DNA from 2 places in the Sphaerimonospora mesophila genome. Region 1 is predicted to be linked to the other one. Evidence: predicted binding sites of a transcription regulator. Region 1 holds the regulator's gene; the other holds the start of a gene.
The links. The regulator LexA, encoded in region 1, represses DNA repair genes until DNA is damaged. The targets are predictions, from matches to a motif close to TCGAACANNTGTTCGA.
Positions count from the first base shown of each region.

Region 2: a site for LexA is predicted at 2,049-2,064, ahead of AP234_RS32510 (SAV_6107 family HEPN domain-containing protein). Genes of this name have one in related genera too.

Region 1 covers NZ_BCBX01000039.1:197,130-201,310, reverse strand. Annotated here, with positions in the region: gene AP234_RS38790 (cellulase family glycosylhydrolase) at 1-582, shown strand, start outside; gene AP234_RS21230 (aminotransferase class I/II-fold pyridoxal phosphate-dependent enzyme) at 697-1,800, opposite strand; gene lexA (transcriptional repressor LexA) at 1,913-2,626, opposite strand; gene nrdR (transcriptional regulator NrdR) at 3,414-3,875, shown strand; gene AP234_RS21215 (vitamin B12-dependent ribonucleotide reductase) at 4,027-4,181, shown strand, end outside.
Region 2 covers NZ_BCBX01000060.1:10,900-15,080, forward strand. Annotated here, with positions in the region: gene AP234_RS32495 (GNAT family N-acetyltransferase) at 1-325, opposite strand, end outside; gene AP234_RS32500 (YbaK/EbsC family protein) at 577-1,059, opposite strand; gene AP234_RS32505 (L,D-transpeptidase family protein) at 1,148-1,981, shown strand; gene AP234_RS32510 (SAV_6107 family HEPN domain-containing protein) at 2,345-2,767, shown strand; gene AP234_RS32515 (arginine deiminase) at 2,937-4,181, opposite strand, start outside.

The DNA.
Region 1 (4,181 bases):
TACTGGTCGTGGAACCCCAACTCGGGTGACACGGGCGGCATCGTGAAGGACGACTGGACGACGGTCGACCAGGCCAAGCAGAGCATCCTCCAGCCGTACCTGATCCCGCCGGTGGGCGACGGCTCGACTCCGTCCCCGACGCCGACGCCGACCCCGTCGCCCTCCCCGACCCCGTCGCCGTCGCCGACCCCGACCCCGTCGCCGTCGCCGACCCCGTCTCCGACCCCGTCTCCGTCGCCGAGCCCGTCGCCCAGCCCCTCGCCGAGCGGATCGGACAAGGCCTGTACGGCCACGTACAAGGTGGTCAACGAATATCCCGGTGGTTTCCAGGGTGAGGTGACGGTGAAGAACAGCGGGACGGCCGCCATCAGCGGCTGGACCGTGCGCTGGAACTTCCCGAACGGCCAGACCATCGGCCAGCTCTGGAACGGCACCGTCTCCAACAGCGGCGCCGGAGTCACCGTGACGAACCTCGGCTACAACGGCGCGCTCGCGCCGAACGCCTCGACCGCGTTCGGCTTCAACGGCACCTGGAGCGGCACGAACGGCGTGCCGTCCCCGGTGAGCTGCACCGCGTCCTGAGTCCGGAGAAGGTCGCAGAGCCGCGTGTCGGCTCTGCGACCTCGACTCTGTGACCTCGACTCTGCGGCCCGGCCCTGTCACCCCGACCCTGTGACCCCGGCCCGGGCGCTCGGCTCAGCGCTGTGCGCCGAGCGCGGAGGAGATCCTGGCCAGGATCTCCTCCAGGATCTCCTCCGACGTCGCGAAGTTGAGACGGACGAAGGCGCCGCCGCCGCCGTAGAGGGGGCCCGGGCCGAGCTTGACCCGGGCCTCCCGCTCAAGGAAACCGGCGGTGTCCGCCGCCACCGGCGGCCCGTAAGCGGACAGGTCCAGCCACGCGAGGTAGGTCCCCTCCGGCATCCGGTAGCCGACCTCGGCGGGAAGCCGTTTTGCGATCAACCGGCGATTGCGGTCGAGGATCAGCAGGATCTCCTCCAGCCAGGGGTCGCCGTGCCGCCAGGCGGCGACCGACGCCTCGACGTCCAGCACGCCCGGCGCGCCGTAGATGTGCGGAGGCTGGCCGTCCAGGGCCGCCCGTACGGCTCGCGCCCCGATATGCGCGACCGCGCAGCGTATCCCCCCCATGTTGAAGGCCTTCGACGCCGACGCGAGCGTGACCGTGCGATCGGGCAGGATCGTGGCGAAGGGGATGTGGCGCCCGGGGGAGTAGACGAGATCGGCGTGGATCTCGTCCGAGATCACGAGTGCGTCGTGGCGCTCCGCGTACTCGGCCAGCGCGTCCAGTTCCGAGCGGGTGAAGACGCGCCCCGCGGGATTCTGCGGATTGATCAGGAGCAGTACGGGCGCGGGCTCGGCCGGCACCTCGAACCGCCCGTCCGGCCCGATCGGGATCGGCAGCATCCGCCTGTCCATGTCCCGGAGCGTGTCGAGGAACGAGTTGTAGGCCGGCGTGTGCAGCGCGATCGGGTCGCCGGGCCGGGTCGTCAACTGCAGCAGCACCTGCAGTGCCTGATTGAGGTCCGTGTACGTCCGCACCTGACCGGGATCGGGGTGCCAGTCGTACCGGTTCGCCATGCGTTCGGCGAACGCCTCCGCCAGCGGACCGCAGCCGGGCTGCTCCAGCCAGGTGGGGTAGCCGAGGTCGGCGGCGGCGCGGCGCGCGATGGTCTCCCTGATCACGGGGGCGATCGGAAAGTCCATGTCGGCGACCCAGGAGGGGATCACATCCGGGGGGACGGCCGCCCACTTGATCCCGTCACGGGCTCGGCAGGCGGTCAACGTGAGCGAATTCAGTTCATTCCGAACATCACTCTCATAAGTCACCGAACCACCTTAATCTGTGGCTCCGCGGTACAGCCGACCGCGGAGCCGCCAGACTTGAATGTGCGTGTCAGAGCTTGCGCAGGACCGCGGTGACCTTGCCGAGGACGGTCGCCTCGTCGCCGGGGATCGGCTCGTAGTTGGGGTTGTGCGGCATCAGCCACACATGCCCGTCCTTGCGCTTGAACGTCTTGACCGTGGCCTCACCGTCGATCATCGCGGCCACGATGTCGCCGTTGTCCGCGACCGGCTGCTGCCGTACGACGACCCAGTCGCCGTCGGCGATCGCCGCCTCGATCATCGAGTCACCCGAGACCTGGAGCAGGAACAGCGTGCCCTCGCCGACGAGCTGCTTGGGCAGCGCGAACACGTCTTCGATGCTCTGTTCGGCCAGGATCGGTCCACCCGCGGCGATCCGGCCGACGAGCGGCACGAAGGCGGCGGTGGGACGGCTGTAGCCGCCCTCCTCCTGCTGAGCGTCCGGGTCGACCCACAGGACCGGCTCGCCGGGCAGCCGGACCTCCAGGGCCCTGGGGCGGTGCGGGTCACGGCGCAGGTACCCCTTACGCTGAAGCGCCGTGAGCTGGTGTGACACGCTGGAGGTGCTGGTGAGGTGGACCGCTTCTCCGATCTCCCGCATCGACGGCGGATAGCCGCGCTGTTGGACCGAATCCCGGATCACCTCAAGGATCTTGCGCTGCCTCGGGGTGAGGCCAAGCGCGTCACGCCTGCGAACCGCGAGGTCGCCGGCGTCATCCGCCTTGGCGCTTCGGTCACTCACGATGCCACCTCTCAATCCCTGTTTCCTGTATCACTTGTCTTGGACGCCAGGCCACCGGCGCCGCGTCGCTTCGTGTCGTTACGTGTCGCTCCGTGTTCCCCGCGTCGCGCAGGGTTTCCGCACTCCTCAGGGTGACCGTACCGCGATTCAAGATCATCTTCAAACAATTGTTCGATTTTCCGTTAAATCGCAGATCCTGGCGTTCCATCACATCGTACGGGAGTTCGATCGACATCGTGTTCGACTTTCCAGATTTTTCTCCTTATGGGGATTCGGTGGAGTGTGCACGTGATGTCGCCGATCGAGAAAAGGGCGCCGTGATTTCCGGCATGAACCCAGAGCCTTCACGCTCTGGAACACCGGACCGTACATATCGCCGGCCGCATCCTGGTCCGTGCTCCCGCCTGTGCCTCCGTCCGTGCCCCCGCCCGGGTCCCCGTTCAGGCCGCCGCCTGTGTCGCTGCCTGTGTCGCGGCTCGTGTCGCGGCTCGTGTCGTGGTTCGTGTCGCGCGGACCGCGGCATCTGTCGGGGTTCGGTGGTGAGGTCCGATGAGGGTCCCGTCGAGCGCCCTGCCGGGAGGCCGGTCGCGACACGCCGGGTGAACAGGGAACTTCTCTCCCGCTGCGGCTCCCAACTTGCGTTCAAGGTCGGGCGCTCCTACGGTTGGACCACAACATCTAGTAGTCACATCGGTGTAAGTTCCCTAGACCTTGTGGTCAAACCCATGGTTTCAGACCTGTGGTTTTCGTGCTTCGCCGTGTCAAGAGACGCGTTGAGGGAGGCGATGGCGTGTACTGCCCGTTCTGTCGTCATCCGGACACGCGGGTCATCGACAGCCGGTCGACCGAGGACGGAGCGGCCATCCGACGGAGGCGCTCCTGCCCCCAATGCGGGCGCAGGTTCACCACTCAGGAGACCGTGCTGTTGATGGTGAGCAAGCGTAGCGGGGTCACCGAACCGTTCTCACGCGACAAGGTGATCGCGGGGGTACGGCGGGCCTGCCAGGGGCGGCCGGTCGGCGAGGATTCCCTCGCCAAGCTCGGGCAGCGGGTGGAGGAGACGATCCGGGCCACGGGAGCGGCCGAGATCCCCTCGCACGAGGTGGGACTGGCCATCCTGGGCCCGCTGCGGGACCTCGACGAGGTCGCCTACCTGCGCTTCGCCTCCGTCTATCGGGGATTCGAGACGCTCGCCGACTTCGAGACGGAGATCGAGCAGCTCAGGGCGGCGCGAACCGGCGCCGAAGGGTGACGGGGGCCGAACCGGTCCCCGCTCTGCGGCGCGACGATGTGGTTATGCAGCGTGGTCGAGTAGTCCGAACAGGTCAGGCACGTGGTTCGGCACATGGTCCGACACCTGGTCCGACACGAAGGGGCTTCACGGTCCCTAGAAGGGGGAAGTCATGACGGAGATCGCGAACGGCACCGCGACAGGCGCGGGGGATCGCGGAAGCAGACGTTCGCGGAAGGGTCTGAAGGTCAAGCGCGTCTTCACGACTCCCGGAGTGCATCCGTACGACCAGGTCCGCTGGGAGCGCCGTGACGTCGTGATGACGAA
Region 2 (4,181 bases), on a different contig from region 1:
GGATCTCCGCGAGCTCCAGGGCGTCGCCGAGCCAGTCGTCGCAGGCCTCGGGACCGACGTGATCGTACAGGCCGCGGCGGACCACGTCGTGCCACCACTGCCCTTCCGCGCCGTGGAAGCCGTAGGCGAACCCCACGATCCGCCGCTCCTCCGGGACCTCGGCGAGCAGGCACACGAAGTCCGGATAGGCGGCGTGGTTGCGCATGATGGCCATGCGCCCGGTCAGTTGGTCTGACGGCGGGTGCATGGCCGCCGTGTAGATGCCCAGCACCGTCTCCAGCACGTTCGTGAACTGGGCCGGCCCGATGCGCCGCAGTCGGATCACACATCGGAGACTAGTGCCCCGATCGCCGAGGCGTGCGGACGACGGTGCAAAGACCGACGGGCGAGCGCCGTCGGCTAGAGCATCGGTCGAGTGGCGGCACGTTGAGGAAGCCTCTGGTCGGGTCCGGTCGCTGCGCCGGGAGGAAGCTCCGGTCCGCTGCCGGGCCCCGCCGAGCGAGGCCGGCGGCGTGCGGTCCTCGCTCCCTCCCGCTCCGCTCCCAGCCCCCGGCCGACGATCACTTGACCGACCCTCTAGGGAAGGCCCACCTCGGCGGGGGTGCCGCCGGTGATCCGGACCAGTTCGTCGAAGGTCGTGGGGAAGACCGTGTGCGGGTGACCTCCCGCGGCCCACACCACCTCGTGCTTGCTCAGCCAGTTGTCCACCAGCGTCCGGATCGGGGCGGGATGTCCGACCGGGGCGACGCCGCCGATCGGCTGTCCGGTGTGCTCGCGGACGAACTCCGGGGTGGCGCGCCGGACCTTCCGGGCCCCGACCAGCTCGGCGACCAGCGCCGTGTCCACGCGATGGGCGCCGCTGGTCAGCACGAGCAGCGGGGATCCGTCGGCGTCGAAGACGAGGCTGTTGGCGATCGCCCCGATCTCGCAGCCGAGCTGGGCGGCGGCGGTCGCCGCGGTGGGCGCCGCCTCGTCGAGGACCTTGACCTGGCCCGCCACCCCGTGGGAGCGGAGGGCGTCCGCCACACGGGCGGCGTTCGGATGCAACGTATCTGACACCCGGCCACTCTAAACAGATCGACGCCCAGCTCGTAGGCTAAAAGGTCCTTTGGTCCTTACTTGAGAACATTGAGAGGCTGGGTTGACCATGGGGGGTCCACGACGGTTCGCCGCCGCCGCGCTGATCACGGCCGGGGCCGTGACGCTCGCGGCGGGTGGCCTGGCCGGTCCCGCGCAGGCGCGGACCGCGACGGCATCGCACCAGACGGCGTCACAGCAGGTATCGCAGCAGGCGGCGCACCAGCAGACGACACAGCGGCAGGCGGCGGAGCGGAAGCGGGCGCCGCGCAAGACGCTCAAACCCGGGGCCAAGGGTGCCGAGGTCAAGGCGCTGCAGACCCGGCTGACCGAGCTCGGGTACGTTCCCGGAAAGATCGACGGCAGGTACGGCCAGGCCACGATGATGGCCGTCTGGGCGTTCCAGAAAGTGCAGGGGATCAAGCCGACCAGCACGGTGGCGAGCCGGACCTGGGTGGCGCTGGAGAACCCGAAGGCGCCCAGGGTGCTGGTCCCGAAGGGCAGGCAGAACCGCGTCGAGGTGAACCTCACCCAGCAGATCATGGTGCTCTACCGGGCCGGCGAGCCGAAGGTGATCAGCCATGTCTCCAGCGGCAGCGGGATCCCGTACGTCGAGTACGCGACGTGGAACGGCAAGCGGCAGAGGTTCAGCGGCAGCGCGACCACGCCGACCGGCGACTACAGGACGACCTGGCGGGTGAGCGGCTGGCATCGGTCCTACCTTGGTCAGCTGTACAACCCGATCTTCTTCAACGGCGGCATCGCCCTGCACGGCGCGCTGTCGGTGCCGCTGCATCCGGCCTCGCACGGTTGCGTGCGGCTGCCGATGCCCGTGGCCGAGATCCTGCCGGACCTGCTGGGCACCGGCGTCCCCGTCCACGTGCGGGGGAGGTTCCGCCGCTGATCGCGCCGCCCGCACCGTCCGTCACCTCGAAACCGTGCTCGCTGACAACCCTTGACAGTCAACACGGTCGAATCTATGTTCGATGGTATGTGGGACGTAGGGGTGTCTGACGGCTGCCACCGCCCCGGCGGCCGCCGGACACGACCCGGGGAGCGTTTCGAAAGTGCCGTCCACCGCGAGCGGGGATCCAGCCGGCGCCCCGCGCGACGGGACACGACCCTTTGAAACGCTCCCCAGGCCGGAGGGGGAGAGGGGAAGCTCCTCGTCCGGCCACCCGCTGGCGGAATTTTTGTCGGTGCGATCTGCGACCGTGATGTCACCGGCGAAGACCGCCGGGTGGTGCCACGACTCGAGGAGGCGGGCATGACTGAACGGAACGGGCCGCGGGTCTCGCAGACGGTCCTGGCGCACCTCGCGGACGCCAGGGCGTGCCTGGCCGATGCGAACGCCGCGCCCACACCCGCGAGCAGGTACGTCTCGGCTCACCTCGCTGCCCTGCGTGCGGCCGCCGGACTCCTCGCGGCGCGGGCGCGGCCGACCGACGGGCGGAGGCGGCGGCTGCGCAGCGCCTGGGAACTGCTGCCGGAGGTGGAGCCGCAACTCGCCGACTGGGCGGCGTACTTCGCGGTCAGCGCCACCAAGCGCGCGGCTGCCGAGGCCGGCATGGTCCGGGCGGTCACCCCGACCGACGCCGAGGAGATCATCGTCGAGGCCGACAGGTTCGTCGGCGAGGTCGAGTCGATCCTCGGCGTGCCGGGTCAGTCGTCCCTCCCCATGGCGGGATAGCGAACCGGCGTCGCGCCGGAGAACCCCCTGTGGAGCAGAGAACCAGCGGGATAAGAGCCGCAGAGAGCCGGGCGATAGGAGACCGGCGGGCCAGGAGAACCGCCGGGACTGAGGATGCCCGACTGAGGATGCCGGCCGGAGGACGCCGGGCCGAGGGCCGGACGGGCCGTCAGATGGCGTCCCGCACCAGCGGGCAGCTCATGCACCGGGGGCCGCCCCGGCCACGCCCGAGTTCGTTGCCGCGGATCGGGATGACCTCGATCCCGTGCCTGCGCAGATAGTTGTTGGTGGTGGTGTTCCGCTCGTAGGCGATCACCACGCCGGGCTCCAGCGCCAGCACGTTGCAGCCGTCGTCCCACTGCTCGCGCTCCGCGGCGTGCGCGTCCTGGGCCGGGGTCAGGATCTCGATGTCGTCCAGGTCGACGGCCCGCGCGATGGCCCGGTGCATGTCCTCGGGGGAGTGGTCGGTGACCTTGAGCTCCTTGTCGTTGTCGCCCGGCTCGATGGTGTACGACGGCAGCATGCCGAGCCCGGCGTACTTCACGAATTTGCCGACGTCGACCTGGGTCATCACGGTGTCCAGATGCATGAAGGCGCGGGCCTTCGGCAGGTCGAGCGCCACGATCCTGGTCGCGGAGCCGGACCTGAAGAGGTTCATCGCGAGCGTCTCCACCGCCTGCGGCTGGGTCCGCTCGCTCATCCCGACGAGCACCGCGCCGCGGCCGATCACCAGGACGTCGCCGCCCTCTATGGTGGCCGGGCCCATCCGGGTGCCGGGAGACCAGACGTGGTATCCGCCGTCATCCGGTCTGTCGTAGCCGCGCGCGAACAGCGGGTGCCACCGGTAGACCGCCTCGTAGTTGAGGGTCTCCCGCCTGCGGGCCTTCTTGCGCATGGCGTTGATGGACACCCCGTCGTACACCCAGCACGAGGCGTCCCTGGCGTACAGGTGGTTGGGCAGCGGCGGGAGGACGAAGTCGTCCATGCCCAGGCTGTGGAAGGCGATGGACTTCGGTTCGCAGCCCAGCTCCATGATCTCGCGCTTGGTGATGCCCCCGGTGAGGAACGGCGCCAGCGCCCGGCCGTCCAGGGTGTCCAGCGCGCCGCGTACGGCGTCGGCGGCCACCGGGCCGAGCCAGTGCTCGTCGACGCTGCCGTCGAGGATGTGCTTCCTCGCCTCCGGGATCGCGATCGTCTGCTCGATCATCTCGCCGAGGCGATGAACCCGGACACCGCGCGCGGCCAGCACCTCGCACCATTCCCGGTGCTCCTCCAGCGCGCGGTGGACCCAGAGCACGTCGTCGAACAGCAACTGGTCCTTGTTGGTGGGGGTGAGCCGCTTCAGCGCCGGCTCGGGCATGTGGACCAGGACCTGCCGCAGCCTGCCGACCTCAGAACCGACATAGAACGACGT